Regions from separate parts of the Paraburkholderia sp. BR10882 genome, predicted to be linked through region 4. Evidence: predicted binding sites of a transcription regulator. Region 4 holds the regulator's gene; each other region holds the start of a gene.

Region 1 (7,629 bases), 440 kb from region 4:
GCGAACTGCATGACGCGTTCGTGCGTGAGCGGTTTGCCTTGCGGCGACATCAGCAGCACACGCGGGGCGCTCACGCCGGCTTGCGCCTGCGCGGCCTTTGCCGCGTCGATCGCCGCTTCGAGCGGCCTGGCCAGCATGACCATGCCGGGCCCGCCGCCGTAGGGGCGATCGTCGATCGTACGGTAGTTGTCGGTCGTGAAATCACGCGGATTCCACGTGCGCAACGTGTAACGCTGCTGCTTCGCCGCCCGGCTGGTAATACCCCAGTCGGTCAGCGCGCGGAACATCTCGGGAAAGAGCGTGACGACATCGAACTGCATCGCTCTCTCCGTTCAGCGAAATTGAATCAAGGCGCGCGGCGGGGTTGCCACAGCGTTGCCGCTGCTTAGTAGTCGGCTTCCCAGTCGACGACGATACGCTTCGCCGCCAGGTCCACCGTCTTCACGAACACGCCTACAAACGGGATCAGGCGCTCGCCGGTGGCCGGCTTGCCATCCTTGTCCGTGGACGCATACGTGACACGCAACACCGATTGCGCGCCATTGTCGATCAGGTCGGCAACCTTGCCGAGCTCGACGCCCGCCTCATTGGCGACATCGAGGCCGATCAGGTCGACCCAGTAATATTCGTCGGCTGCGGGCGCCGGGAATTCGGCCCGGCTCACGTACACGCGCGCGCCGCGCAACAGCAGCGCGGCATCGCGGTCGGCCACGCCCGAAAGCTGGCCAACGACGCTGTCACCATGAACCTTGGCGCTCACGCGCACCGCGCAATGACGCTCGCGATGCGCCTGACCCTCGCGGCCCTTGAGGAGCCACCAGCGTTTAGCGGAAAGCAGCGCCTGGCTATCCTGCGCGTGCGGCGCGATCTTCAGCCAGCCCTTGAGGCCGTAGGCGTCGATCACGGCGCCGACTTCAACGGCGTCGGCAGGCCAACTCGCCTCGGTTTCGGCGCGCAGGCCACCGGCTGTCCCGGTTGCGGGCACAGCTTTCGCGGCGCTCTCGCGCGCAGGCTTGCGCACGAACGCACCAAAGGACGGCGCGCCGCGGGCGGCAGCCTTGCCGGCGCCGCTGGCTGCAACTTCGGGCGCCCCGCTTTCCGACGCGTCGTTCGCCTCTACGGCAGATTTGGCGTCATGCGCGGACATCGGCACCCCTTGCGACCAGCTTGATATTGCATACGCGGATCATGCAGCGCGTACACAGGTGAAACACGGACAACAGACTGAAAAGACGCTTAAAGACTTAAGCAGCCGGCGCAGCGGCGGCGGTCTTTTGCGCTTCCTTCACGAGGCGCTCGACGGCCGGCGACATTTGCGCGCCGTTTTCCTTCCAGTACGTCACGCGATCTTGAGCGATACGCAGCGTTTCACCCTTGGTAGCGACCGGGTTGTAGAAGCCCACGCGCTCGATGAAACGGCCGTCGCGACGGTTGCGCGAGTCGGTTGCGACGATGTTGTAGAACGGGCGCTTCTTCGAGCCGCCGCGTGCCAGACGGATGATGACCATACGAAAATCCTTGAAAACCGGGGGTTCGGGACTACTGAAACATGCGATTATAGCCCGAAACCGGAGGCATAACAAACACTTAACGGGAAATTGCACGCCGGCGCGCGGAAAGCGGCGAGACAAAGCGGTCAAACTGCGGCTCATGCCCACGATGGGCGGGCCCTGGAGCGAATTGTGGCGACTTTCAGACGACTCGTGCAATGGCCGCGTCGCGTTTGTGGCGGCGGCGTGGGTGGCAGCTCCTTTTTTCCGGTGTCTCGCGAGTCGGCCCGACGCTTTGCAGCGGCGTGTCTCGCCTTTGCCGCCGCCCTGCTCGCGGCGCCGTTCGCTCAAGCGGCGCTTCCCATCGAGCGCATCAAGCTGCCGCCGGGCTTCCACATCGAGGTGCTGTCCGCCGACTTGCCCGGTGCGCGCCAAATGACGCTGTCAGGCAACGGCACCCTCCTGTATGTGGGGAGTACGGACGGCGACGTCTACGCGCTCGAACTCAAGGACGGCAAAGCCATCAAGCGCCATATCGTGGCCTCGGGACTGACGATGCCGGTGGGCGTGGCCTGGCGCAACGGCGCATTGTACGTTTCAGCGGTGTCGTCTATCGTGCGGCTCGACGACATCGACCGTCATCTCGACGATCCGCCCAAAGCCGTCGTCGTCACGGATTCGCTGCCCGCCGAGCGCCACCACGGCTGGAAGTTCATCGCCTTCGGCCCCGACGGCAAGCTCTACGTGCCGCAAGGCGCGCCGTGCAACGTCTGTCTGCCGGCCAGCGACCCGCAGCGCATGCATTTCGCGATGATCGGGCGCATGGAGCCCGACGGCTCGCACTACGAGACCATCGCCCGCGGTGTGCGCAACACGGTCGGCTTCGCGTGGCATCCGCAGACGCATGAGCTCTGGTTCACCGACAACGGCCGGGACATGCTCGGCGACGACATCCCCGACGACAAGCTCAACCGCCTCGCGCACGTGGGCGAGGACTTCGGCTTTCCCTATTGCCACGGCGGCAATGTCGCCGACCCCGAGTTCGGCGCAGGCCATCCGTGCAGCGGCTTCACGCCCCCCGTCCTCAAGCTCGGCGCGCACGTGGCGTCGCTTGGCATGCGCTTCTATACCGGTTCGATGTTCCCGGCCGACTATAAGAACAGCATTTTCATCGCCGAGCACGGCTCGTGGAACCGCAGCGAGAAGGTCGGCTATCGCGTGGTGCGCGTGATCGCCAACCCGGACGGCACGAACGCACGCCAGGAAGTGTTCGCGCAGGGCTGGCTCAATTCAGACGAGACCCAATGGGGCCGCCCCGCCGACGTGCTGCCGCTGCCCGACGGATCGCTCCTCGTCAGCGACGACTATGCGGGCGCGATTTATCGCGTGACCTACACGAAACCGTGACGCGGGCAGACCATGGTGCCGGGCATAAGCGTGCGCTTGTGCTGCAAGCGCGTCGTGCGGCATACAATGCCCGGCGGCCCGTGCGCGTTCGACGTAATGCGCTCATGGCGGCCGACGCCCACGTTTTGCCCGAGCCCATGCCCAACGACAAGAACCTCGCACGCTTTCGCTCCAAGACGCTCACCGCCGCCCTCGCCTTCCTGTTTGGCAGTCTCGGCGCCCACCGCTTCTACCTGTATGGCCCGCGCGACGTGTGGGGCTGGGCGCATTTGTTGGGCACGCTCCTCGGCATTCCGGGCGTGATGCTGCTCGTCGCCACCGAGCGCGCCTCGATTCCTGGCTGGGTGCTCGCCGTGATCGGCGCGGTGTCCGTCCTCTCGGCGTTTCTGGCGGCAATCGTCTACGGACTTCGCCCCGACGCCAAATGGGACGCGCAGTTCAACGCCGCGTTCGTGGAGAAAGGCCGCACGAGCCGCTCGGGCTGGACGGTGATTTTCGTCGTGATCTTCTCGCTGCTGATTGGCGCGTTCCTGCTGATGACGGGACTCGCACTCTCGTTTCAAACGTACTTCGAGTCGCAAGTCGAGGCCGCGAAGGCGCTCTCGCAGTAAATCGCGCAGTAACGGCTCAGAACAGGTCGAGCTGAGGCTTCTCGCGCACGGTCTTCGACTGCACGAACGCCGACATGTCCAGAATGCCGTGGCGCCGCTCGTTGAGCCCGAGGCGCCGCACGGCATGATGAAAGCGCTGCTTGAGCAGGTCGGCCCACAGCCCCGTTCCCTTCATGCGCTGCGAAAACGCCGATTCGTAGTCTTTGCCGCCGCGCATGTCGCGCACGCGGCTCATCACGCGCTCGGCGCGCTGCGGGAAGTGCGCCGCCAGCCAGTCCTGGAACAGCGGCGCGACCTCCCACGGCAAACGCAGCACGATGTAACTCGCGCTTGTCGCACCGGCCTCGGCGCAGGCTTCGAGCACGCGCTCCATGTCGGGCTCGGTCACGAACGGAATCACGGGTGCGATGCTCACGCCGACCGGCACACCGGCTTCGGCGAGCGTGCGGATGGTACGCAGCCGCCGCGCGGGTGTCGCCGCACGCGGTTCGAGCGAGCGGGCGATATCGGCGTCGAGTGTGGTGATCGTGATTGCCGCCATGAACTGCTGGCGCGCGGCCATCGGCGCGAGCAGGTCGAGATCGCGCTCGATCAGCGAGGATTTCGTGATGGCCGCGAACGGATGCTGCCGTTCCGCCAGCACTTCGACCACGCGGCGTGTGATGCGCAGGTCGCGCTCCACCGGTTGCCAGGCGTCGGTATTCACGCCCAGCGCAATCGGCTCGGGCTCGTACGACGGCTTGGCGATTTCCCGCGCGAGCAACTCCGCCGCATTGACCTTGGCGTAGATTCGGCTCTCGAAATCGAGCCCCGGCGAAAGGCCGAGATAACTGTGCGTAGGCCGCGCAAAGCAATAGATACAGCCGTGCTCGCAGCCGCGATACGGATTGAGCGAGACGTTGAATGGAATGTCCGGCGACTGGTTGCGTGTGAGGATGCTCTTCGCGCGCTCTTCGAAGACTTCGGTGCGCAGCCTGGGCTCGCCGGTTTCATCGCCATCACCATCACGCTCCCCGCCGACACCCGTGGGCTGCCAGCCGTCGTCGAACGCTTCGCGCTGGTCGACTTCGTAGCGCCCTTGCAGGTTCGTGACCGCCCCGCGCCCCTTGCGCGCGGTGGGCGGTGCAACGGGATACCAGGCGTCGGGATCGGGGTGATGGGAATCAGTCACGGGTAGAGAAAATGGACATGAAAGCGCGGATCGATACTGTATAAATATACAGTATCGATCCGCGTTGTCGAGTCCTAAAAACGGGGCCGCCTTCAGCCCGCTGTTACCCGTTCATTCCCCCACGGCGATGGTCAGCGTCTCCTTGATCTCTTCCATCACCACGTAGCTCTTCGACTGCACGGCGCCCGGCAGTTGCAGCAGGATGTCGCCGAGCAGCTTGCGGTAGTCGGCCATCTCGCCGATGCGCGCCTTGATGAGATAGTCGAAGTCGCCCGAGACGAGATGGCATTCGAGCACTTCGGGAATCTTCTGCACCTCGCGGCGGAACTGGTCGAACATGTTGCCGCTCTTGTGATCGAGCGTGATCTCCACGAACACGAGCAGCGCCGCACCCAGCACCGAGGGATTCACGCGCGCGAAGTAACCCGTGATCACGCCGTCGCGCTCCATGCGCTTGACTCGCTCGATGCACGGTGTGACCGAGAGCCCGACCTGCTCCGCGAGGTCCTTCATCGCCATGCGGCCGTCCTCCTGGAGCAGCTTCAGGATGCGGTGATCGAGCCGGTCGAGCGCGCGGACCGGTTGGCGCTGCGTTCTCATGATTTCTTCCCGAAAATCTGAAAAATACGATAACAAAACCTGGACATACAACAATAGCATAGCTACAAATACTGGCTACACCCGGATTTTCATGCCTTCTTCCCTATCGGTGCCAAAAGACGGCTTCCAAGGGCCCGGCAACGCGGCGTAGCTCAACGAAACTATATGGAGCAGCTATGCGAGTCGTCGTGTTGGGCAGTGGTGTGGTCGGTGTGGCCAGCGCCTGGTATCTCGCCCGCGCGGGCCACGAAGTCACGGTGATCGACCGCGAGGCCGGTCCCGCGCTCGAAACCAGTTTTGCCAATGCCGGACAGATCTCGCCGGGCTACGCCGCACCGTGGGCCGCGCCGGGCGTGCCGCTCAAGGCGATCAAGTGGATGTTCGAGAAGCACGCGCCGCTCGCCATTCGTCTGGACGGCACGAAGTTCCAGCTGCAGTGGATGTGGCAGATGCTGCAGAACTGCACGGCTGAACGCTACGCGCTCAACAAAGGCCGCATGGTGCGTCTCGCGGAATACAGCCGCGACTGCCTGCAGGCGTTGCGCGCCGACACGGGCATTCAGTATGAAGGCCGCACGGGCGGCACGCTTCAGGTGTTCCGCACGCAGCAGCAGTTCGAAGGCGCAGCGAAGGACATCGCCGTGCTCAAGGACGCGAACGTTCCGTACGAACTGCTCACCGCAGCCGAACTCGGCCGCGCAGAACCGGCGCTCGCCGCGGTGTCGGGCAAGCTCACCGGCGGCCTGCGTCTGCCCGGCGACGAAACCGGCGACTGCCAGATGTTCACCACGCGCCTCGCCGCCATGGCCGAACAACTGGGTGTGAAATTCCGCTACAACACGCCGATCGACGGCCTCGCCATGCAGGGCGACCGTATCGCGGGCGTGCAATGCGGCAGCGAGCTGGTGCGCGCCGATTCGTTCGTGGTCGCGCTCGGCTCCTTCTCGACGAAGATGCTCGCGGGCCTCGTGAAGATTCCGGTTTATCCGCTCAAGGGCTATTCGATCACGGCGCCGATCGTGAATGCGAGTGCCGCGCCGGTTTCGACCGTGCTCGACGAAACCTACAAGATCGCGATCACGCGTTTTGACGACCGCATCCGTGTGGGCGGCATGGCCGAGATCGTCGGCTTCGACAAGACGCTCAAGCAGGCGCGCCGTGAAACGCTCGAAATGTGCGTCAACGACTTGTTCCCGGGCGGCGGCGACACGACGAAGGCCACCTTCTGGACCGGCCTGCGCCCGATGACGCCGGACGGCACGCCGGTTGTCGGCCGCACGCCGATCTCGAACCTGTTCCTGAACACGGGTCACGGCACGCTCGGCTGGACGATGTCGTGCGGTTCGGGCCAATTGCTCGCCGACCTGATCTCGGGCAAGCAACCCGCCATCCGCGCCGACGATCTTTCGGTGCACCGCTATCTCGGCGACACGCAAGGCTCGCATCGTCCGGCGTATGCCTGAAGCCAGCCACGCTGCGTGAACGAACACGGCGCCGCCAGGGCGCCGTGTTTCATTTCTCGCTGTGAGTAGCGCGCGGCTGCGTCAGAACTGATCCTCCGCTAGCGCCAGCACGCCCTCGCTGCCGTTTGCGCTGACGATCGCCGCTTCGAGCGCCACCGCCTGCGGCAAGACATGTTGCGCGAAGAACTGCGCGGTGGCGATCTTCGCGCCATGAAACTTCGGGTCCTCCCGCATGAGACGCTGCGAGGCGAGCATGGCGCGCGCCATCTGCCAGCCGCCCAGCACGATGCCCGCCAGCTTCAGATACGGCACGCTGCCCGCGAATACCGCGTTCGGATCGCTTTTCGTCTTCGCGAGCACGAAGTCCACGGCCGATGCCAGCGCATCCTTACCCGCCGCGAGATGCTTGCGCATCGACTCGAACGCCGCGCCTCGTTGTGCGGCCAGCGCGTCGACGGTCTGCGCGATATCGGTGAGCAGCGCCTTTGCCGCCGCGCCGCCGTCGCGCAGCGTCTTGCGTCCGATGAGATCGTTCGCCTGGATCGCCGTCGTGCCCTCGTAGATCGGCAGAATGCGTGCGTCACGGTAGAACTGCGCCGCGCCCGTCTCCTCGATGAAGCCCATGCCGCCATGCACCTGCACGCCGAGGCTCGTCACTTCCAGCGCGAGTTCGGTGCTCCAGCCCTTCACGATCGGCACGAGGTACTCGTAGCGCGCCTGATGCCGCGCACGGGCCGCCTCGTCGGGGTCGCCATGCGCGCGGTCGCTCTCGCCGGCCGCCACGTAAGCGAGCGCACGCGCGGCTTCGGTGAGCGCACGCATCGTGGCGAGCATGCGGCGCACGTCGGGGTGATGGATGATGCTCACCGCGGCTTTCGCGGAACCGT
Region 2 (7,629 bases), 300 kb from region 4:
GTGGATCGCGCGCAGGCGGGGCGCATTGGCGAGCTGGCCGTGAAGTTCTACGATCAGTTCGAGGAGCCCGACGACGAGCGCCGCGAAGAGAACCGCATGTTCCTCACGTGGGCGGCGTCGCTGCACGAAATCGGGCTTTCCATCTCGCACAGCGCGTACCACAAGCATTCGGCCTACATCGCCAGCAACGCGGACATGCCCGGCTTCTCGCGCACCGACCAGGCGCGCCTCGCCGCGCTGGTGCTCGGCCACGTGGGCAAGCTCGGCAAGCTCTCGCAAACGCGCGATGTGGAATGGACGCTGCTGTTCTGTCTGCGTCTCGCCGCGCTGCTGACGCGCCGCCGCGCCGATGTCGGTCTGCCGCACATCAAGGTGGAGGAGGAGGGCAGCGGCTACGAAGTGCTGCTGCCCAATGCCTGGGTCCAGAACAATCCGCTCACCGATTACAACCTCGTTCAGGAAGCGGCGGAATGGGGCAAGATCGGCATTCCGTATCGCGTGGTCTATACGGAAGAGTGAGCGTAGCGCGCTGCGCCTCGTCTGACTGCGCCGATAAAAAAGCCCGGCTCGTTCGTGAGCCGGGCTTTTTTTGTTGACTCATCCTGCCCACTGAGGAGCGGATGAGGTTTTAACGCGTGACAGCTTCGCCGAGGAAGTGGCGCGCGTAACGCTCGTTGATTTCCGAGAGGCGGAAGAGCGTGAGGAAGTCTGCGGTGTTGAAGTCGGGGTCCCAGGCGGGCGCGCCACAGATCTTCGCGCCGAGGCGCAGATAGCCCTTGATGAGCGGCGGCGGCACGGCCGGCGTGCCGGTGCGCAGTTCCTCGACGGGCAGCGGCGTGTGCGGGAACGCGCGGTATTCGGGCGCGGTCAGCGCGTTCGCGCCGAGCGCGCAGTACAGGTTCGCCGCGTAGTGGCCACCGTCAGCCATGGCGACGCTCGCGCAGCCGAGCATCGTCTCGTAGCCGTTGTGCTGCATATAGCCGCCGAGACCGCCCCACAGCGACATGATGACCGAGCCGCTGCGGTAGTCGGGATGCACGCACGAGCGGCCCACCTCGACCATTTTCGGACGCAGATGCGCGAGGCGCGAGACGTCGAATTCGCTTTCGGCATAGAGGCGGCCGATGCGCGCCGCCTGGTGCGGCGGCAGCACGCGATAGGTGCCGACGACCTTGAGCGTGTCGAGGTCGCGCACGAGCAGGTGGTCGCAGTAGGCGTCGAAGGCGTCGACGTCGAGGCCGGCGGGGCCGGTCAGGCGTGCGCCCATCTCTTCGGCGAAAACGCGGTAGCGCAGGCGCTGGGCTTCGCGCAGCTCCTCGTCGGTGCGAGCCCAGGCCACCTGCAGCCGATGCTGCGCGGTGACCGTTTCTTCGGCACGCGGCAAGCGTCGGCTCGACTCGAACAGCGTCGAGGCGAACGGCAGGGTGGGCGTCGGCAGATCTCGCATGGGGCGTCCTGGTCGGAAGTAAGAGAACTTTTCCGGCAATGTAGTAATACGCGGTTACGTTTCCATGAAAACGCAATGACGATTCGATGACGTGGCGTCAGGCAGACGGACGAGGTGGCCAGAAAGGCGGGGGGCGGCGGGCGCGTTTGAAGGGCGCTTAAATCGCGCTTGAACCGCGCTTGAACCGCTGTAGGGGCCGCGTGCAGGCGGCCCGGTGGGCAGACGCAGGCGGGGTCGGGGCTAGACGAGATCGGGCGTGATGGCCGCGTGGAGGACCGCCTGGTCACCGCCGTCGCGCTCACGGCTCGCGAGCCAGAGCACGCCGGCTTTCTTGACGGCCCAACTGCGCGAATCGGCGCCGCCCGAGAGCAGCCGCGCCGCGACCTCGCCGAGCGTGGGCTGATGGCCGACCACGACGACCGTGGACGCGAGGCCCTTGGGCCAGCCGACGGCGGTCAGCACCTCCTCGACGCTCGCATCGGGGGCGAGTTCGCGCACGACGCGATATTGGTCGGTGAGCGCCTCGGCAGTCTGGATGGTGCGTGCGGCGGGGCTGGCGAGGATCACGGCGTCGTCGGGCAGGCGCGCGCGCAGCCAGCGCGCGACGTTCTGCGCCTGCTTGCGCCCGCGTGTGGTGAGCTGGCGGGAGAGGTCGCTGGCGGCGATGTCTTCGGCTTCGGCGTGGCGCCAGAGGATGAGGTGCATGGCGTCTCCTTTTTTGGCGGTATGGGGTGCACGTGCGGCGTGTCCTGTCATGGTGCACGCCAGGCCGGTATGCGGCAAGCGCGTGATGTGGATCGCTTTTCGTCGCTATGGCTCACTCAGATTTGACGGCGTGGCATCAGTGCCGATACAATCGCTGATTCGTCGGAGCGTAGCGCAGCCTGGTAGCGCATCTGATTTGGGATCAGAGGGTCGTAGGTTCGAATCCTATCGCTCCGACCAGCAATACCGAGGGGTTACACGCCATTGGCCTGTAGCCCCTTTTTCTTTTTCTCCCATGTTGGGTCATACGCGCTCGCGTCTCGTCGTACGGCTTGCGTTCCCTTTGAAAAGCCACCGAGCCTATAAAATACGGATCGGCCACCACTCCCGTGGCGATCGCACCCTGGCAGCCATGTTACGTTTATCCGAAGTCAAACTCCCCCTCGACCACGCCGAAAGCGAACTTGAAGCCGCGATTCGGGGACGTCTCGCGGAACTCGGCGTGGGGGCGGATGCGCTCGTGCGTTACACCGTATTCCGCCGTGCGCACGACGCACGCAAGCGCTCGGATATCAAGCTGACCTATATCGTCGACGTCGAAGTCAAGGACGAAGCGGCCGCGCTCAAGCGGATCGCCGGCAAGCCGCATTGCGGGGTGACGCCCGACATGACCTACCGCTTTGTCGCCAAGGCGCCCGAGCACTCGACGCATCCGCGTCCGGTGGTGATCGGCATGGGGCCATGCGGCCTGTTCGCGGGACTGATCCTCGCGCAGATGGGCTTTCGTCCCATCATCCTCGAACGCGGCAAGGCCGTGCGCGAGCGCACCAAGGACACCTTCGGGCTGTGGCGCAAGTCCGTGCTCAACCCCGAATCCAACGTGCAGTTCGGCGAAGGCGGGGCCGGGACGTTTTCCGACGGCAAGCTGTACAGCCAGATCAAGGATCCGCACCACTACGGCCGCAAGGTGCTCGAGGAGTTCGTCAAGGCGGGCGCGCCGGAAGACATCCTGTATCTGAGCCGGCCGCACATCGGCACGTTCCGTCTCGTCAGCATGGTGGAAAAAATGCGCGCCACCATCCACGAGCTGGGCGGTGAAGTGCGCTTCGAAACCCGCGTCGAAGACATCGAGATCGAACAGGGCAAGGTGCGCGCGCTCAAGCTTTCGAACGGCGAGACGCTGCCGTGCGACCACGTCGTGCTGGCCGTCGGCCACAGCGCCCGCGACACGTTCCAGATGCTGCACGATCGCGGCGTGTTCATGGAAGCCAAGCCGTTTTCGCTGGGCTTTCGGATCGAGCATCCGCAGGGGGTGATCGATCGCAGCCGTTTCGGCAAGTTTGCGGGCCACAAGCAACTCGGCGCGGCCGACTACAAGGTGGTGCATCACGCCAACAATGGACGGGCGGTCTATAGCTTCTGCATGTGCCCGGGCGGCACGGTGGTCGCGGCGACCTCCGAACCCGGCCGCGTGGTCACCAATGGCATGAGCCAGTATTCGCGGGCCGAGCGCAACGCGAATGCGGGCATCGTCGTCGGCATCACGCCGCAGGACTATCCGGGCGGTCCGCTCGCGGGCATCGCCTTCCAGCGCAAGTGGGAAGAGCGGGCGTTCGAACTCGGCGGCGGCAATTACCAGGCGCCGGGCCAACTGGTCGGCGACTTTATCGCCGGTCGTCCGTCGACGTCGCTGGGCTCCGTGGTGCCGTCTTACAAGCCGGGTGTGCACCCGACCGATCTCAGCACCGCGCTGCCCGACTACGTGATCGAAGCCATCCGCGAAGCCCTGCCTCAGATCGACAGGAAGATCGCAGGCTTCGCGATGCACGACGCCGTGCTCACCGGCGTGGAGACGCGCACGTCGTCGCCGCTGCGCATTCGTCGCAAAGACAATTACCAGAGCATGAACGTCGAAGGTCTGTATCCGGCGGGCGAAGGCGCCGGGTATGCCGGTGGTATCTACTCGGCGGCCATCGACGGCATCGAAGTGGCGCAAGCCGTGGCGCTCGATATGACGTCGGCGCAGGCGTCTTGATAGCAACAAGCTCTGCCGCCCTTATCGCACACCGCCCACATCGGGCTGGCGGTGTGTATTAAGCAGCGCTTGCCCCGGACGTCAGCGCGACGTCCGGCGGCGGTCCGGTCGCCCCTCGGCGATCGCAAAGTGACCCGACCCCAATTTCCGCCTCCTCCAATCTCTCAAAATACTGTATAAATATACAGGTGGAGGCGAGTCGACCTCCTTCTTGCCGATGCCCCATTTCTTGCCGGGCAGGGCGAAGCGTTCCCATCAATCAGGCCACGAACATGGCAGCAGCAGCCCAGACCACTGCGCAGACCACCGCGCAACTCGCCGCGCACTTGCCCCCCCGGCTGCAAAGCCGCGTGTGGCAAGGCGATCAGCTCGCGCGCGCCAGCGAGCGCACGGTGCCGAGCGGCCACGCGACGCTCGACGCCCAGCTCCCCGGCGCCGGCTGGCCCTCGGGCAGCCTGACCGAGCTGCTCGTCGAACAGGGCGGCGTGGGCGAGATGCGACTTGTCGCGCCGGCGCTGCGCGCGCTCACCGCGCAGGCGGGCCGGCACGTGCTGCTCGTCGCGCCGCCGTGGCGCCCATACGCCTGCGCGCTCAAGGCGTGGGGGCTCGCGCTCGATCGCGTGATCTGGGTGCGCGCGGCCGAAAACGAAGCCGCCTGGGTGGCCGAACAGGCGCTCAAGCAGGAAGGCATGGGCGCCGTGCTGCTCTGGCAGGCGAAGGCGCGCGCCGACGCTGTGCGCCGTCTACAGGTCGCCGCCCAGGATTCGCAGGCGCTCGCATTTCTCGTGCGGCCGCTCGCCGCGCGCAACCAGTCGTCGCCGGCGCCGCTGCGCATGACCTGCTCGCCGGTGCCGCCGCCCGACGACGCGAGCCTGAACCGCCGGCAATGGATGCAGTTCGCCGCGCTCTCTGTCGATATTTTCAAGCGCCGCGGGCCGCCGCCCGCCCAGCCACTCGTCATTACATTGCCGCTGCAGGATGCGGTGCTGCCCCAGCCGGACGCAGCTTCCGTCGTCATGCCGTGGCCCGGGGTCAATCATGCTGTGGATCGCCGTCACCTTGCCGTTGTTGCCGCTGGAGGCCGTCAGACCTCTGATGCCGCCGGCGCCGTCAACGCCGCTCCTGCCTGAAAGCGTCGATGCCCATGTCACCGGCGCGCCGCGCTGCTACGCGCTCGCCGACCACACGCGCATCCTGATCGCCGATCTCGACGCGCTGCGCGCAGGCGTCGAGCCCGGCAACACGCGCTCGCATGCGCTCGCGCTCGCGCCGGGGCTCGTGCTGCTCGAAGCCGATCCGGCGCGCGAGACCCGCGCGTTCGAGGCGCTCGCGCTCGCGTTGCTCGCCTATACGCCCAAGGTGTCGTTCGCGCAGTCGCACACGCTGCTGCTCGAAGTCGGCTCGAGCTTGCGTCTGTTCGGCGGCGTGCGTGCGCTGCTCGCCAGGGTCGCGGCGACGGTGGCCGGCTGCGGGCACACCGCGCGCATGGCGTGCGCGCCCACGGCGTGGGGGGCGTGGACGCTCGCGCAGGCGCGCGTCACGCGTTCGTCGCGCCGCTGGCATGTGCTCAAGGAAACAACGCTCGCGCGCGTGCTCGACTCACTGCCGGTCACGCTTGCGCCGTTCGCCGCGCAGCACGATCACGCGCTCACGCAGATCGGCTGCGCGACGCTCGGCGATTTGCGGCGGTTGCCGCGCGACGGCATCGTGCGTCGTTTCGGCGACGGCGTGCTCGGCTGGCTCGCGCAGGCGCGCGGCGAGGCGCCCGATCCGCGCGTCTGGTTTGCCGCGCCGCCGTCGTTTCACGCGTCGCTCGAATTGCAGGCGCGCGTGGAGAGTGCCGAGGCGCTGCTCTTTGCCGCGCGCCGGCTCGTGATGCAGCTGGCCGGCTGGCTGGCGGCGCAGCACGCGGCGTTGAGCGGCTTCGAACTGCGCCTGGAGCACGAACTGGCTTCGCGTCACGCGCCGCGCACCTCGACGCTCACGATCGCCTGGGCATCGCCTTCGCGCGACGCCGAGCATCTGCTGTGGCTGCTTCGCGAGCGCCTGAATCAGACTGAGCTTGCCGCGCCCGTGATCGGCCTTGCGCTCGTCGCCTCGCAGGTGAGCGAATACGCGGCGCCCACCGACACGCTCTTTCCGATGGCCGAGGCTGCCGAGGCATCGCTCGGCCAGCTCTTCGAGCGCATCGGCGCGCGGCTTGGCGAGCAGAACGTGCTGCAGCTTTTCGTCGAGGACGATCACCGGCCCGAGTTGGCGATGTCGGCGCGGCCTTACCGCGAGAGCGGCGCGAAGCGTACGCGCAAGCCGCGCAAGGCAGGCAAGCCGCAGCAGGAAGCCGGCGCGAGCGCGCCCGTGCAAAGCGCCTTCGATCTGCCCGAGGTGCCGCTGCCGACCCAGCCGCGTCCGGCGTGGTTGCTCGAAAAGCCGCTCAAGCTTGCGACGCGCGGCGATCGGCCCGTTTATCGACGGCCGCTGAAGACGCTCACGCGCACCGAGCGCATCGAGTCCGGCTGGTGGGACGGCGAGGGCGTCGGGCGCGACTACTACGTCGCCGCCGACGACCAGGGTCGCATGTTCTGGCTGTATCGCGAGCGCATTGGCGGCCAGTGGTATCTGCAAGGGCTGTTCGGCTAGCGCTTATTCGTCGTTCTTTCGGGTTTCAGGAATCATGTCGATCAGCGGGACGGGCGCGTCGTCGCCTCCACAGTTGCCGCCGCAGTTGGCCGCGCAGCTGCCTGACTACGCCGAGCTGCACTGCCTGACCAATTTCACCTTCCTGCACGGCGCGTCGCGCCCGGGCGAGATGGTCGAGCAGGCAATCCGCCACGGCTACCGCGCGCTCGCGATCACCGACGAATGCTCGTTCGCGGGCGTCGTGCGCGCCTGGAGTGCGCTCAACGAATACGACGAGGCGCGCAAAAAGGCGTATGACGAAGCCGTGCGCGAGGCGCGCGAACGCGGCGGCCATGCCGCCGCCGCGGCGCTGGGCCCGTTCGAGCCGTCGCTGCACCTGCTGATCGGCAGCGAGCTGAATCTCGTCGACGAACATGGCGCCCCGTTCTGCACGATCGTTGCGCTCGCAACGACACGCGAAGGCTACGGCAATCTCTGCGAGTTGATCACGCTGGCTCGCTCGCGGGCGGCAAAGGGCAGCTATCGCGTGCATCCCGCCGATTTCACCGAGCCCGAGCCCGGTTTCGAGCATCTGAAGCACTTGCGCGAGTGCGTGTTGCTGCTCGTGCCGCAACGCGCGGCCACGCTCGCGCAAACGCTGCGCGCCGCGCACTGGCTCGCGGGCTTCGCGGCCGAGCGCGCCTGGCTCGCGCTCGAACTCTGGCAGACCGGCGGCGACGACACGCAGATCGAAGTGCTACGCCATGTCTCGCAGGAGAGCGGCCTGCCGCTCGTCGCGGCGGGCGGTGTGCTGATGCACGCCCGT
Region 3 (7,629 bases), 770 kb from region 4:
TGCGCGCGACGCATGACGCGCTCACCGGTTTGCCCAATCGCGCGCTCTTTTACGATCGCCTGCGCCAGTCGGTGGACCTCGCGCTGCGCTCGTCGGGCGGACTCGGCGTGCTCAATCTCGACATGGACGGCCTCAAGCCGATCAACGACCGCTACGGGCATCGCGCCGGCGACGCGGCGATTCGCGAGACCGCGACGCGCATTGCGCGCCACAGCCGCCGCGTGGACACGGCCGCGCGCGTGGGCGGCGACGAGTTCGCCGTGATCCTGCCCGGCATCGCGGGGCGCGGGGACGCCGAGGCGTATAGCCGCCGGCTCGTGGACACTGTGGGCGAGCCGTTCGAGTTCGAAGGACATCGCATCGATCTTGGCGTGAGCGTAGGCGTTGCCATCCTGCCCGACGACGGCACCGAGATGACGGCGCTAATCGAATACGCAGATCGTTCGATGTACGAAACGAAGCGGGAGCGCAAGCAGATCAGGTGAATGCCGTGCGGTCCGGCGGACTCCGGTTCGCCAGGCACGCGGCAATGAAAAAAGCCGCTGTCCTTGTGGGACAGCGGCTTTCTTTTGCAACTGGTGGCGAATCAGGGATTCGAACCCCGGACCTGCGGATTATGATTCCGTCGCTCTAACCGGCTGAGCTAATTCGCCGAAGAAAAGAATTATCGCGGTACAGCCGGAGGCTGTCAACCCCCTTCGTCATCTTTTTTGCAGGGAAGGCGGCCGCCGGGCGAGAAGCCCCACCCGGCAGCGCTCACAGCCTCAATCCTGCGCGTAAATATCCGAGTCCTTGGTTTCCTTCACGAACAGCATGCCGATCACGAAGGTGCCCAGCGCGATGATGATCGGATACCAGAGGCCCGAGTAGATATCGCCGCGCGCCGCCACGATCGCGAAGGCCGTCGCCGGCAGGAAGCCGCCGAACCAGCCGTTGCCGATGTGATACGGCAGCGACATCGAGGTGTAGCGGATGCGCGTCGGGAACATCTCCACCAGCATCGCCGCGATCGGCCCGTACACCATGGTCACGAAGATCACGAGGATCGTGAGCATCACCACCGTCATCGGCCAGTTGAGCTGCGCGGGATCGGCCTTGAGCGGATAGCCCGCCGCTTTCAGCGTAGCCGCGAGCGTCTTCTCGAACAGCGCGCCGGCTTCCTTGGCGCCGGGCGCCCGGCCGTCAAACGTGTCGATGGTCGTGTCGCCCACCTTGATTTGCGCGAGCGTGCCTGCCGGGGCGGCCACGTTCTCGTAGTTCAGGCCGGCCTTTGAAAGTGCGCTCTTGGCGATGTCGCACGAGCTCGTGAATTTCGAGGTGCCGACCGGGTTGAACTGGAACGAGCATTCGGCCGGATCCGCGATCACGACGATGGGTGCGCGTGCGGTCGCGGCTTCGAGCGCGGGGTTCGCGTAGTGCGTGATCGCCTTGAAGATCGGGAAGTAGGTGAGCGCCGCGATCAGGCAGCCAGCCATGATGATCGGCTTGCGGCCGATCTTGTCGGAGAGCGCGCCGAAGAACAGGAAGAACGGCGTGCCGATCAGCAGCGCCACCGCGATCAGGATGTTGGCGCTGGCGCCGTCCACCTTGAGCGTCTGCGTCAGGAAGAAGAGCGCGTAGAACTGGCCCGTGTACCAGACCACGGCCTGGCCGGCCGTGACGCCGAAGAGCGCGAGCAGCACGACCTTGAGGTTCTTCCACTGGCCGAATGCTTCCGTGAGCGGGGCCTTCGAGACCTTGCCCTCGGCCTTGATGCGCTTGAACGCCGGCGATTCGTCGAGTTGCAGACGGATCCACACCGAAACCGCGAGCAGCAGGATCGAGGCGACGAACGGAATGCGCCATGCCCATGCGGCGAACTGCTCTTCGCCGGTGAAGGTGCGCACGCCGAGGATCACAAGCAGCGAGAGAAACAGGCCAAGCGTGGCGGTCGTCTGGATCCACGAGGTGTAGAAGCCACGTCGTCCGGCCGGCGCGTGTTCCGCGACGTAGGTCGCGGCGCCGCCGTACTCGCCGCCGAGCGCGAGGCCCTGCAGCAGACGCATGCCGATGAAGATCACCGGCGACGCAATGCCGATCGACGCATAGCCGGGCAGGAAGCCGACCACGAAGGTCGAGATACCCATGATGACGATCGTGACGAGGAACGTGTGCTTGCGGCCCACGAGGTCGCCGAGGCGCCCGAACACGATCGCGCCGAACGGACGCACGGCAAAGCCCGCAGCGAAGCCGAGCAGCGTGAAGATGAAGCCGGCAGTGGGATTGACGCCGGAAAAGAAGCTCTTGCTGATGAAGGCCGCGAGCGATCCGGCCAGGTAGAAGTCATACCACTCGAACACGGTGCCGAGCGACGACGCGAAGATCACGCGTTTTTCGTCGCTGGTCATCGGCGCGTGCGAGACTTGTCCGCCAACGGTTGCCATAGATGTCTCCAGTATTGATATGCGTGTGGTCCGTCGGGCAGGCGACTCGTAGACCGGCGGTCCTGCGGAGCATTATTGGAATGGAAACTTACGGGCTTCTGACGCGGGTGTGGGTTTCTGAGTGCAGCGTCGGCGTGGGGTGGCGTCGGCTAACTTCGCTGAATTCGCGAGCAAAGTCAGGCATCGATCGGCAAGTATCTTCTAACGTGCAGATTTTGACTCGCTCGAAGCGTATCGGGTAAGGGTAAGTCCCATCCCGGTTTTCTGACGCGGTCCGTCAGTTTCGCGGTGGTTTCGCCGCCAAAGCGCCGGCAATGCCGCTCAGGCCTGCGTACGCAAGCGCAGCGTCACGCGCACGAGCGTGCCGGCGAGGCGCGGCGTGTCCTGATAGACATGATCGTCGATGGCGAGCATGCCGCCGTGCATCGTGGCGATCTCGCGCACGATCGCGAGCCCGAGCCCGCTGCCTTCGCCGTCGCGCCCGAGAATGCGGTAGAAGCGCTCGAGCACGCGTTCGCGCTCGGCGCTCGGAATGCCTATGCCCGTATCTTCCACCTCGAGATGGACCATGCCCGCCGAGGGCTCGGGTCGCACGCGCACGGTGATGCGCCCGCCCGCGGGCGTGTAGCGGATCGCGTTGTCGATGAGGTTCGAGAGCATCTCGCGCAGCATCACCGGGTTGCCGTCCACTTCGATGCGCGCCCCCGCTTCGCCATCGTCTTCCTCACTGCCGCCGGCCGTTTCGGGGCCTTCGTAGCCGAGGTCCATCTGCTTGGCGAGCGCCGGCTGCACCCAGTCGCGCACGGCGTGGCGCGCCACGTCGGCCACGTCCACCGAGGTAAAGACCTGTCCGGACATGCGGTTTTCCGCGCGCGCGAGTGCGAGCAGCTGGGTGACGAGCCGTGCGGCGTGCTCGGAGCTCGTCGCGATCTGCTCGAGCGAGCGGTGCACTTCGGCGGGCGCGTCCTGGCGCAGCGCGAGCTCGGCCTGGGTGCGCAAGCCCGCGAGCGGCGTTTTCATCTGATGCGCGGCGTCGGCGATGAAGCGCTTTTGCAGCTCCATGTTCTGTTCGAGGCGCGTGAGCAGGTCGTTGAACGAGGTGACGAGCGGCTCGATTTCGGGCGGCGCGCGGCGCGCTTCGAGCGGCGAAAGATCGTCGGGGCGACGCATGCGGATGTTCGACTGCAGCGCGTGCAGGGGAGCGAGGCCCCGCGAGAGCCCGAACCACACGAGCAGGATCGCGAGCGGCAAGATCACGAACTGCGGCAGGATCACGCCCTTGATGATGTCGTTGGCGAGCTGGCGGCGCTTGTCGAGCGTTTCCGCGACCTGCACGAGCACGGGTTGACCTTGCCGATCGCCGACGCTCGGATGCGTCGGCTCCACGGTCGTATAGGCGACGCGGATGTCGATGCCATGCAGCGTGTCGTCGCGGAATTCGACGAGGCCCGGCGGCGGGCGGTCGTCGTCGTGGGGCAGCGGCATGTCGCGATCGCCGCCGATCAGCTCGCCACGGCTGCCGAGCACCTGATAGAACACGCTGTCGACGTTATCGGCGCGCAGGAAGTCGCGCGTGGAGGCGGGCAGTGTCAGCTCGGCCACGCCGTTGACGGGCTGGATCTGGCGCGCGAGCACATAGGCGTCGGTTTCGAGCGCGCGGTCGAACGGGGCGTTGGCGATCGATTTCGCCACGAGATACGTGACCGCGATGCTCATCGGCCAGAGCAGCAGCAGGGGCGCGAGCATCCAGTCGAGAATCTCGCCGAAGAGCGAGCGCGGGCGGGCCTCGGCGGCGGCTTCGGCTTCGTCGGGCGGGGCGAACGGATTGGCGTAGCGGGCGTCGCGCGCGTCGTCGTCGAGGGCGTCGGCCGCGAATGCGGTCGCGCCCGAAACGCTGTCGCCGGCCGGGCCGGCAACGCCTGCGGCGCCCTTGGGCGGCACGGCGCGCGCGATGGGAGGACGCCCGGCCATCGTCGATCCTGCCTACTTGAAGTGGTGGCTGGCGGGCATCGCCGGCGCGGCGTCGGGCGTGCCGGCCTCGGTCCGGGCGGGCGTCTGGCCTGCGCCGGCCTGCGCTTCCTTCGCCTCCTTTTCGAGGCAGTAGCCGAGCCCGCGCACGGTCACGATGCGCACGCCGCCCGCTTCGATTTTCTTGCGCAGCCGGTGCACGTAGACTTCGATGGCGTTATTGCTGACTTCTTCGCCCCATTCGCACAGATGGTCGACGAGCTGCTCCTTCGAGACGAGCCGCCCGAGCCGCTGCAGCAGCACTTCGAGCACGCCCAGTTCGCGCGCGGAAAGATCGAGCACCTGGTCGTTGATGCGCGCAATGCGCCCCACCTGGTCGAACGCCAGCGCGCCGTGCCGCACGACGGTCGGGCCGCCGCCCGCACCCCGCCGCGTGAGCGCACGCACGCGCGCTTCGAGCTCGTTGAGCGCGAAAGGCTTGGCCATGTAGTCGTCGGCGCCGAGGTCGAGGCCTTTGACGCGCTCGTCCACGCTGTCGGCGGCGGTGAGGATCAGCACGGGCAGGTTGGAATTGCGCGCGCGCAAACGGCGCAGCACTTCGAGGCCCGGCATTTTCGGCAGGCCCAGATCGAGGATCAGGAGGTCGAACGACTGCATCGACAACGCAGTATCGGCATCCACGCCGCTACGCACGTGATCAACGGCATAGCCCGATTGGCGGAGTGATCTCACGAGTCCATCCGCGAGTATGCTGTCGTCTTCGGCAATGAGGATTCGCATGTTGCGCCAGCGTCGCCTTCGAGGCTTTTAGACCTCGTAGTCAGGCTCGTAACACCCGCGCCGCGCCGCGTCCTTGAAGGCGCGGCCAGGCGACGCGCGGCGGTCTCCCGAAATTCGCGGTTCTGGATAGCCAGAAAGGCTTGCCAAAACCACTGTTTTTTTATACAGTGTCTGCGTTCGTGTGCATTAGCCCGAATGAGGCGTGCGCATGGTCACGAGACGCCGTTCATCATAGCAAAGGACGATTCATGGAAGATAGCAAGAAAGGCTCGGCTGGGCTGACTGCTGAAAAGAGCAAGGCGCTGGCCGCCGCGCTCGCGCAGATCGAAAAGCAGTTCGGCAAGGGGTCGATCATGCGACTCGGCGACGGCGAGGCGGTCGAGGACATCCAGGTAGTCTCCACCGGGTCGCTCGGCCTCGACATCGCACTTGGCGTGGGTGGTTTGCCGCGCGGCCGGGTGGTCGAGATCTACGGTCCGGAATCGTCGGGTAAGACCACGCTCACGCTGCAGGTCATCGCCGAAATGCAAAAGCTCGGCGGCACGGCGGCGTTCATCGACGCGGAACACGCGCTCGACGTGCAATACGCCGCCAAGCTCGGCGTGAACGTGCCCGAACTGCTCATCTCGCAGCCGGACACGGGCGAGCAGGCGCTCGAAATCACCGACGCGCTGGTGCGCTCGGGCTCGATCGACATGATCGTGATCGACTCGGTCGCGGCGCTCGTGCCGAAGGCGGAAATCGAAGGCGAAATGGGCGACTCGCTGCCGGGTCTGCAGGCGCGTCTGATGTCGCAGGCGCTGCGCAAGCTCACCGGCACGATCAAGAAGACGAACTGCATGGTGATCTTCATCAACCAGATCCGCATGAAGATCGGCGTGATGTTCGGCAACCCGGAAACCACCACGGGCGGCAACGCGCTCAAGTTCTATTCGTCGGTGCGTCTGGACATTCGCCGCATCGGTTCGATCAAGAAGAACGACGAAGTGATCGGCAGCGAAACGCGTGTGAAGGTCGTGAAGAACAAGGTCTCGCCGCCGTTCCGCGAAGCCGTGTTCGACATTCTCTACGGCGAGGGCATCTCGCGTCAGGGCGAAATCGTGGACCTCGGCGTGCAGGCCAAGATCGTCGACAAGGCGGGTGCGTGGTACAGCTATAACGGCGAGCGCATTGGCCAGGGCAAGGACAACGCACGTGAATTCCTGCGTGAGAACGCGGACATTGCTCGCGAGATCGAAAACCGCATCCGCGAGTCGCTTGGCGTGAGCACGATGCCGGACGGCGTCAAGGACTCCGGCGAAGTCGAAGTCGCTGACGAAGAGTAAGTCCACAGGCTCTCGTAGATAAGGCAAGCTGATGCGCAAGGGCGGGTCACCCACGTCCTCGCCTTCCGGCGAGCAGGCTAACCCGCACGCGGGTTCGCCTGCGGACAGGGGCGCCGAGCGGCGCTCCGCCGTCAAGCCTGCCGACTCGCGCACGAGCCGTTCTGGCCATTTGAGCCGCGACGCCCAGGCGGGCGATCGCGGCTTTGCGCATTCTGGCGCCGCGTTTTCTTCGCCCGCCGATCTCAGCGACGATGGCGGCGCGGTCTTCGAAGTCCCGTTCGAGGCGTTCTTCAGCGGGGCGGATGAAGAGGCGGCAAACGTGCCGCCAGAACCGCTGTCCGAACCCACATTCAAGCGATCGCGTCGCGCGCCTCTCGAAACAGCGCGCGAATCCAGCGCGCCGCTAGCCGACCAATACGAGCGCAGCTCGGCCAGCCGCGCCGCACGCGCCAGCGAGCGCGAAAAGTCGTCCACGGCGAAGCAGCGCCCCGAGCGCTCCCTCAAGGGCCGCGCGCTCGGCTATCTTTCGCGCCGCGAATACAGCCGCGCCGAACTCTCGCGCAAGCTCATGCCGTACACCGAGGACGCCGACGCACTCGAAGTGCTGCTCGATTCACTCGAACGCGAGGGCTGGCTCTCCGACGCGCGCTTTGCCGAAAGCGTCGTGCACCGGCGCGCGTCGCGCGTGGGGGCAGGGCGTATCGTCAGCGAACTCAAGCGCCACGCGGTGGGCGAAGCGCTCATCGAAGAGGTGAGCTCGCAACTGCGTGAGACCGAGCTCGTCCGCGCCCGCACGGTCTGGCAGAAGAAGTACGGCCAGTTGCCTGAGACGCCCGCCGAACGCGCGCGCCAGGCGCGCTTTCTCGCGGCGCGCGGCTTCTCGATGTCGATCATCGGCAAGATCCTCAAGGGAATCGACGAAGACTGGTCCGATAACTGAGCCGGCCGTCTCGAAAAATCCGCTCAGGCAAGTCCCCGCCCGGCCTGTGTGTTCGCGGCTGTCTCAAATACTCGGTATGTTAAAATCACGAGGTTTTCCAATCCGGTCTTACCTTTAGCATGCCGCTTTCTCCGCCCGTGCCCCGCCAGTTGCGCCATCAGCGCGCCATCCGGGCGGTTGCCTATGAGCGCGA
Region 4 (7,629 bases):
GTACATCGACTCGAAGCTCGCCGACATCATCACCGAAGACGACACCGTGCCTGCCGCGAGAAACGCGATGTACGAGACGCCGTCGACGTGCCCGACCATCAGCCCGAGCCCGAAGCCCAGACCGAAGAGATAGATCATCGGATCGGCGAGATTGCCGAACATCGACGCGAGGGCGAGCTTGCGCCAGACCAGATAGTTGCGCCGCCACACGGCCATCCAGTGCGTCGCGTTCGAAGGCAGCGCGGCGCGCGGCTCGCGCACGCTCGCATGTTCGGGGCGCGAGGGCGTCGGGTTGTTGGTGCGTGTCTGCATGGTGTCCTTGGCGATTCGTACGCGGGGCGTTGATCCTGCCGCCGTTAATCCTGCATCTCGCGGCCCGTGAGCCGCAGGAACACGTCTTCGAGATTCGCGGGCCGGTGCAGATAGCGCAAATCAGAGCGATGGCGCAGCTTCGCATGGACAGGCGCAGGGTCGTCGACATAACAGAACAGCGTCTCGCCGCTGATCTCGGTGCGCTTCGCGTCGGCCGCAAGTTCATCGCGCAACGCGACCGGGTCCGGTCCGTACACCTCGATCACATCGCAGCCGATCTCCGATTCGATCAGCGCCTTGGGTGCGCCCTCGGCGATCTTGCGGCCTTCCTCGATCACGCAGACCCGATTGCAAAGCCGTTCGGCCTCCTCCATGAAATGCGTGGTGAGGAGAATCGTTTTGCCGCGCGCGAGCAGCGAGCGCAGCCGCTCCCAGATCAGATGCCGTGCCTGTGGATCGAGGCCCGTAGTGGGCTCGTCCATCACAAGCACGTCCGGGTCGTTCACGAGCGCGCGCGCGAGTGTGAGACGTCGGCGCATGCCGCCTGAGAGTTCGCCCACGCGTGCGTCGGCCTTGCTTTCGAGGCGCGCGAATTCGAGCAACGGCGCGACGAGCTCGCGCGTTTCGCGCGCGGACAAGCCGAAGTAGCGGCCGAACACGAGCAGGTTCTCGCGCACGGTGAAGTCGGGGTCGAGATTGTCGAACTGCGGCACCACCCCCACGCGCTGGCGGGCGTGGCGCGCGCGCGCCGGCACCGGCTCGCCGCACAGGCTGATGCGACCCGCATCGGGCGAAACGATGCCGAGCAGCATGCGCAGTGTCGTGGTTTTTCCCGCGCCGTTCGGGCCGAGCAGTCCGAAGCACTCGCCGGGAACGACGTCGAACGACAGGCCGTTGACGACCGTCCTGTCTCCATAATGTTTGATGACCTGCTCGAATTCGATGGCGGGTGCGGGCATGGACCGGTTGAACGTGAGTCGATCGGGCATCGCGCGAGTCGCTCGAAGTACCGAACGAAAAATCGCACGAAACGAGGCGGCCCATTTTAGTGCATTGCTGCGCGGCGGGTCGGGCGTCGCTCACAAGTGTTTTGACGATGCACGAGGTAAATGCATGTCGCGGCAAGCATCCAGCACTGTGCAAGATGCATGCGCCGATTGGGACGCGCCTGGCGTTTTTCGATGCACACCTGGCGTTTTCCAGCCCTTGCGTGTGGAATTGCGGCGCACCATCATGAGAATCGCACAGCCTGCAAATCACGCGGGCGGGGAGAAGCGATCATGGCGAGCTATAAAAAAATTCTGCTCTGTTACGACGGCTCGCGCGAAGGCCGCAAGGCGCTGCGGTGCGGCGCCGATCTTGCACTCGATCTGCAGGCCGAGACGCACTTGCTCTCGGTCGTCGACATGCGTTCGACGATTGCCCAGAGCGCCGGCCTGTTGACCGACGTGGCCTGCGGCCGCTTCGAGGAAACGGCGCGCGAGATTCTTCAGGAAGGCGTGGACTGGCTAACTGAGCGCGGCGTGCGCGCTCAGGGGCATTTCGCGTTCGGTCATCCGATCGACGAAATCGCGAATCTGGCCAACGAGCTGAATGCCGACCTCGTGGTGGTGGGCCACCGCTGCCGCACAGGGCTCTCGCGTTGGTGGATGGGCGCCGGCAACACGCCGCTGCTCGACCGCGTTTCGTGCAGCATTCTCGTGGCGTGTTCGTCGGCGGCTGAGGAAAAGCAGCAGCAAGCCGCCGCGTAGGGGATCAAGCGGGCCGGCTCGCCTGGAACCGGCCTGTTAGCGCTGCCACTGCCGATCTGTCTCAGTTCGAGACGTTTCCTTCGCTTAGCTCGACCGCCGAGAGCTTCCACGAGAAGAGCCCGTGACGCTGCAGAATGGCGGCGTAGTGCTCGCCCGTACTGCCGCGGTCCCACGTGAGCGCGAACTCATTGAGGCCGCGATAGCCCGCCGTGGTCACCGGCCGCGCCTCGGGCGCGGGGGTGCCGGATACGGCCGGGGCCGGTGGCGCGGCGGAGGCGGCTGCCGACTGCGGCGGCTCTGCCGATTGCGCGGATGGCGCGCCGGATTCCGCTGGCGGCGGCGCGTGTGGCCGGTCGCCGGGCTTGCCCGTCGGCGGCATACCATCGAGCAGGGCGGCCACGCCTTCCGGTGTGGCGTAGGCATCCACGAGCGGACTAATCAGTGCCGCGCCAATTACGGCGCCGAGGATCAGCAACGGATTGCTGCTGTGCTGCCCCTCGACGCGCCGGTGCAGCATCTCGCCCACCTGCTGTTTCAGGCTCAGGCGCAGCGCAGGGTAATCGACGTATTCGTTGAGCGCGACGGCGTCACGCGCGTCGGCCGCGGCTTTCATGTGTTTCACCGCGATATAGGGCGACGCATAGGCGTAGCCGATCGCGGCAACGACCATTGCGACGGCGACCGTGATCGCAACGGGCTTTTTCCAGCCTTGGGTCTTGCGCGGGGTAGAGAGAGATTCCGTCATCGGCATAGGGCAAATCGTTTAAACACGGTGTTGACCGCAAACCGGGCCAAACGATCCCGCCCGTAACCTCTTCTCACATTTGTGCAGCGTTGCTGCTTACTTCGCGAGTGCCGCGGGCAGGTCGCTGTGCTGCTCGGCGATGCAGCGGTCAATTGCGCGGCAAACCGCGTCGACCGTGCCGACGAGGATGAGCCGCGACGGACCCTGATAGACGCGCACGGGCGCGCGGCGCATGGGCTGTTCGGTGTTGAGCGTGCTGTTGAGCGACACGCGCGCAAACGCCGGCTGTGCCGAGGGCAGCACGGGCAGGTCGGCTGCGCTGGCCGCCACCATCTCAGGCGAGTCTTCGAAGAGCGAGCCGCTCAGTGCGGCAGCCGAATCGCGGACTTCGCGGACCGCGCACGAGGCGATTCCACGGAGATGGCGAAGGCGGCCGAATTGGCGGAAGGGCAGCAGGCGGGCAAGACGTTCCATGACTCTCTCCAGGTATGCGCAGATGGTGCGCAAACAATGTGCAAACCGCGCTCAGACGGATTCCTTAGAATTCGGTGGGGCGGATCAGCCCGACCGCGATGCCTTCGAGCGCGAATTCCGCGCTGCCGGCCTCGACGAAAATATTGTCGTAATCGGGGTTCTCGGCGATCAGCTCGAGCCCGTTCGGACGGCGCTTCAGGCGCTTGACGGTGACGTCGTCGCCGAGGCGCGCCACGATGATCTGGCCGTCTTTCGCTTCGGCCTTTTTCTGCACGGCGAGCAGGTCGCCGTCGAGGATGCCGGCGTCGCGCATGGAAAGGCCGCGCACCTTCAACAGGTAGTCGGGGCGGCTCGAGAAGAGCGCCGGGTCGCACATGTAGTTCTGCGAGATGTGCTCCTGCGCGAGGATCGGGCTACCCGCAGCGACGCGGCCGACGAGCGGCAGCGAGAGCTGCATGATGCTCGGGTGCGGCAGCGTGAACTGGTGTGGCAGGTCGTCGGGCCCCGGCACGAGGCGGATGCCGCGCGAGGCGCCCGCAGCCAGTTCGATCACGCCCTTGCGCGCCAGCGCACGCAGATGCTCCTCCGCGGAGTTGGCGGAGCTGAAGCCGAGTTCCGCCGCGATCTCGGCGCGCGTGGGCGGAAAGCCCGTGCGCTCGATGGCCCGGCGAACCAGATCGAAAACCTGCTGCTGTCGTGCGGTGAGTTTGGTCATGGCGCCACTGTATGTTTGAACAGGTAACTGTATTTTTATACAGTACTCGCCACTTTTCAAGTGTTACTTGAAGTTCATCGACTGAACGTTGCCATCAGGCCGTTTTCCCGTGTTTGCGCGGATGAAACCGCGCTCTAACAGCGACTTCCTCTGCCCTTACCACTTTTGCGTATTAAAAAATAAGAAAACATCATTTTTAATAATGTAAGGGGATCGCTAGACTGGCCTCCATCGTTAGCTGCAGTTTCATCAATGAGCGCAAACGAGCACACACGAGAACGGAGAACAGATAGATGGGCACGACACATACGGGGCGCGCGGGCTGGCTGAAAACACTGGCGGCAAAACTGGTCATTGGCGTTGCGCCGCTCGTCGGCGTCACGGCGATGGCGGCTATGGTGCCGCTGGCCGCTCACGCGGATACATCGCTGCTCAACGTCTCCTACGATCCGACGCGCGAGCTGTACCAGGACATCAACGAAGCCTTCATCAAGCAGTGGAAGGCGAAGACGGGCGAAACGCTCACCATCAAACAGTCGCATGGCGGCTCGGGCGCACAGGCGCGCTCGGTGCTCGACGGTCTGCAGGCCGACGTCGCGACGCTCGCGCTGGCATGGGACATCGACGCGCTCGCCAACAAGGGCATCGTCGCGAAGGACTGGCAAAAGCGCCTGCCCGACAACGCCTCGCCATACACGTCGACCATCGTGTTCCTCGTGCGCAAGGGCAACCCCAGGCACATCAAGGACTGGGACGATCTGACCAAGCCGGGTGTCTCGATCGTCACGCCGAATCCGAAAACCTCGGGCGGCGCGCGCTGGAACTATCTCGCGGCGTGGGCGTATGCGCTGCACCAGCCGGGCGGCAACGAGCAGACGGCGAAGGACTTCGTCACGAAGCTCTACAAGAACGCGGGCGTGCTCGACTCGGGCGCGCGGGGAGCCACGACGAGCTTCGTGCAGCGCGGCATCGGCGATGTGCTGATCGCATGGGAAAACGAAGCATTTCTCTCGCTCAAGGAGTTCGGCCCGGACAAGTTCGAGATCGTGGTGCCTTCGGTGAGCATTCTGGCTGAGCCGCCGGTTGCCGTGGTGGACAAGGTCGTCGACAAGAAGGGCACGCGCAAGGAGGCCGAAGCCTACCTGCAGTTCCTCTATAGCGAAGAGGGTCAGGAGATCGCCGCGAAGAACTTCTACCGTCCGCGTTCGGACAAGGTCCCGGCGGCGCTCACGGCGAAGTTTCCGAAGCTCAAGCTCTACACGGTCGACGACACGTTCGGCGGCTGGCCCAACGCGCAGAAGACGCATTTCGCGGATGGCGGCGTGTTCGATTCGATCTATCAGCCGCAGTAAAGCTGTCGAGCAGTCAAGCAGCAGGCGGTCAAGCAGTAAGCGGTCCGCATAACGACGTGACCGCACAACAACGAAGCGCGCCTACGGGCGCGCTTTTCGGCGCGAATCTGCAACGCACGAATCGCGCAACCCATGTCTGGACGATGAGCATGACAACGTTTCGATTGCGCAAGCCCAGTGCGCTGCCTGGCTTCGGTTTGACGCTTGGCATCACGGTGGCCTATCTGAGCCTCGTGGTGCTCATTCCGCTTGCCGCCACCTTTCTCAAGACGGCGACACTCGACTGGAGCCAGTTCGTGCGCGCCGTGTGGTCGCCGCGCGTGATCGCGTCGTACCGGCTCACGTTCACCGCCGCGCTCGGCGGGGCGCTGATCAACGCGGTATTCGGCTTCCTGCTCGCGTGGGTGCTCGTGCGCTATAGGTTTCCGTTCAAACGGGTGATCGATGCGCTCGTCGATCTGCCGTTCGCGCTCCCGACTTCCGTGGCGGGCATTTCGCTCGCCGCCGTGTATGCCGGCAATGGCTGGATCGGCCAGTTCCTGCAGCCGCTCGGTCTGAAGATCGCCTTCACGCCGCTCGGCGTGCTCGTGGCGCTGACCTTCATCGGCTTGCCGTTCGTCGTGCGCACGGTGCAGCCGGTGCTCGAGGACTTCGAGCGCGAACAGGAAGAGGCCGCTGCGTGCCTCGGCGCCTCGCGCTGGCTCACGTTCCGCCGTGTCGTGCTGCCCGCGGTGCTGCCGGCGCTTCTCACGGGTTTCGCGCTCGCGTTCGCGCGTGCGCTGGGCGAGTACGGCTCGGTCATCTTCATCGCCGGCAACGTGCCGATGAAGTCGGAGATTACGTCGCTGCTCATCATCACCAAGCTCGAGCAGTACGACTATGCGGGCGCAACGGCGCTTGCCGTGATGATGCTCTGCGTCTCGTTCGTCATGCTGCTGCTCATCAACTCGCTGCAGTGGTATTTGCAGCGCCGCACGAGCCGGGGTGTAACGGCCGGCAGCGCGCCGAGTGCCGTGGTGGGCGCAACCGTCGCGGGAGGTGCGCAATGAGCACGCTGCCGCAACAACGAAGTACGCGCCGGCCGGACCCGGTCACCGAATCACCGTGGGTGCGCTGGCTGCTGACCGGCATCGCGCTCGCGTTTCTCGCGCTGTTTCTCGTGGTGCCGCTCGTCGCGGTGTTCTGGCAGGCGCTGTCGAAGGGTATCGGCTTCTACTTCACGTCGCTCGTCGATCCCGACGCGCTCTCCGCGATCAAGCTCACGCTCATCACCGCGGCGATCGCGGTGCCGTTGAATCTGGGCTTCGGCCTCGCGGCGTCGTGGGCGATCGCGAAGTTCGAGTTTCGCGGCAAGGCGCTGCTCACCACGCTGATCGACCTGCCGTTTTCAGTTTCGCCCGTGATTTCAGGTCTCATCTACGTGCTGCTGTTCGGCGCGCAGGGCTGGCTCGGGCCGTGGCTCGAAGACCGCAACGTGCAGATCATCTTCGCGGTGCCGGGTATCGTGCTCGCCACCATCTTCGTGACGTTCCCGTTCGTCGCGCGCGAGCTGATTCCGCTGATGCAGGCGCAGGGCAACGACGAAGAAGAGGCCGCCCACGTGCTGGGCGCCTCGGGCTGGCAGATGTTCCGCCGCGTGACGCTGCCCAATATCCGCTGGGGTCTGCTGTACGGCGTGATTCTCTGCAACGCGCGCGCCATGGGCGAGTTCGGTGCGGTGTCGGTGGTGTCGGGTCATATTCGCGGCCAGACCGACACGATGCCGCTGCACGTCGAGATTCTTTACAACGAGTACAACTTCGCGGCGGCGTTCGCCGTGGCATCGCTGCTCGCGTTGCTCGCGCTCGTCACGCTCGGCCTGAAGCTGCTCGCGGAGCGCCGCCTTTCGGCGGAACTGCGCGGCGCGGACGAGATTCCCGCCTACGCCGGCCCGCAACCCGTGGCCGTGCAACATGTTTCACAACACGCAGCGCCTCGCGCCGTGCGCCAACCGATTCAAGTAGGGGAGCAGTAAACATGGGCATCACCGTCAGCAATCTGCACAAGCGCTTCGGCGACTTCACCGCCCTCGACAACGTCTCGCTCGACTTTCCGCCGGGCGAACTGGTTGCGCTGCTCGGACCTTCCGGTTGTGGCAAGACCACGCTCCTGCGCGTCATTGCGGGCCTCGAATACGCCGACGCGGGCCAGGTCGTGCTGCAAGGCCAGGACGTGGGCGAGGTGGGCGCGCGCGAGCGCCAGGTGGGCTTCGTGTTCCAGCATTACGCACTGTTCCGCCAC

What was found. Region 4 encodes LexA, which represses DNA repair genes until DNA is damaged. Its sites were predicted from a motif close to ACTGTATNNNNATACAGT; they were not measured.
Region 1: AB3X99_RS02205 (PA0069 family radical SAM protein) is a predicted target of LexA. The motif match lies at 4,715-4,732, and genes of this name have one in related genera.
Region 2: imuA (translesion DNA synthesis-associated protein ImuA) is a predicted target of LexA. The motif match lies at 4,359-4,376, and genes of this name have one in related genera.
Region 3: recA (recombinase RecA) is a predicted target of LexA. The motif match lies at 5,323-5,340, and genes of this name have one in related genera.

Annotation. Positions count from the first base shown of each region.
Region 1 covers NZ_JBFPKP010000001.1:479,690-487,318, reverse strand. The annotation lists gene trmD (tRNA (guanosine(37)-N1)-methyltransferase TrmD) at 1-320, opposite strand, end outside; gene rimM (ribosome maturation factor RimM) at 386-1,147, opposite strand; gene rpsP (30S ribosomal protein S16) at 1,245-1,508, opposite strand; gene AB3X99_RS02215 (sorbosone dehydrogenase family protein) at 1,818-2,897, shown strand; gene AB3X99_RS02210 (NINE protein) at 3,002-3,508, shown strand; gene AB3X99_RS02205 (PA0069 family radical SAM protein) at 3,525-4,679, opposite strand; gene AB3X99_RS02200 (Lrp/AsnC ligand binding domain-containing protein) at 4,791-5,279, opposite strand; gene AB3X99_RS02195 (D-amino acid dehydrogenase) at 5,456-6,742, shown strand; gene AB3X99_RS02190 (acyl-CoA dehydrogenase) at 6,824-7,629, opposite strand, start outside.
Region 2 covers NZ_JBFPKP010000001.1:616,401-624,029, forward strand. The annotation lists gene ppx (exopolyphosphatase) at 1-519, shown strand, start outside; gene AB3X99_RS02860 (GNAT family N-acetyltransferase) at 629-1,447, opposite strand; gene sixA (phosphohistidine phosphatase SixA) at 1,688-2,152, opposite strand; tRNA gene AB3X99_RS02870 (tRNA-Pro) at 2,316-2,392, shown strand; gene AB3X99_RS02875 (NAD(P)/FAD-dependent oxidoreductase) at 2,565-4,187, shown strand; gene imuA (translesion DNA synthesis-associated protein ImuA) at 4,460-5,317, shown strand; gene AB3X99_RS02885 (DNA polymerase Y family protein) at 5,226-6,824, shown strand; gene AB3X99_RS02890 (error-prone DNA polymerase) at 6,859-7,629, shown strand, end outside.
Region 3 covers NZ_JBFPKP010000001.1:151,454-159,082, forward strand. The annotation lists gene AB3X99_RS00665 (sensor domain-containing diguanylate cyclase) at 1-485, shown strand, start outside; tRNA gene AB3X99_RS00670 (tRNA-Met) at 577-653, opposite strand; gene AB3X99_RS00675 (MFS transporter) at 765-2,423, opposite strand; gene AB3X99_RS00680 (sensor histidine kinase N-terminal domain-containing protein) at 2,745-4,394, opposite strand; gene AB3X99_RS00685 (response regulator transcription factor) at 4,407-5,171, opposite strand; gene recA (recombinase RecA) at 5,420-6,496, shown strand; gene recX (recombination regulator RecX) at 6,528-7,436, shown strand; gene AB3X99_RS00700 (DUF2889 domain-containing protein) at 7,556-7,629, shown strand, end outside.
Region 4 covers NZ_JBFPKP010000001.1:919,571-927,199, forward strand. The annotation lists gene AB3X99_RS04305 (ABC transporter permease) at 1-312, opposite strand, end outside; gene nodI (nodulation factor ABC transporter ATP-binding protein NodI) at 357-1,271, opposite strand; gene AB3X99_RS04315 (universal stress protein) at 1,593-2,063, shown strand; gene AB3X99_RS04320 (DUF2939 domain-containing protein) at 2,125-2,808, opposite strand; gene AB3X99_RS04325 (hypothetical protein) at 2,905-3,282, opposite strand; gene lexA (transcriptional repressor LexA) at 3,347-3,997, opposite strand; gene AB3X99_RS04335 (sulfate ABC transporter substrate-binding protein) at 4,291-5,349, shown strand; gene cysT (sulfate ABC transporter permease subunit CysT) at 5,499-6,398, shown strand; gene cysW (sulfate ABC transporter permease subunit CysW) at 6,395-7,363, shown strand; gene AB3X99_RS04350 (sulfate/molybdate ABC transporter ATP-binding protein) at 7,366-7,629, shown strand, end outside.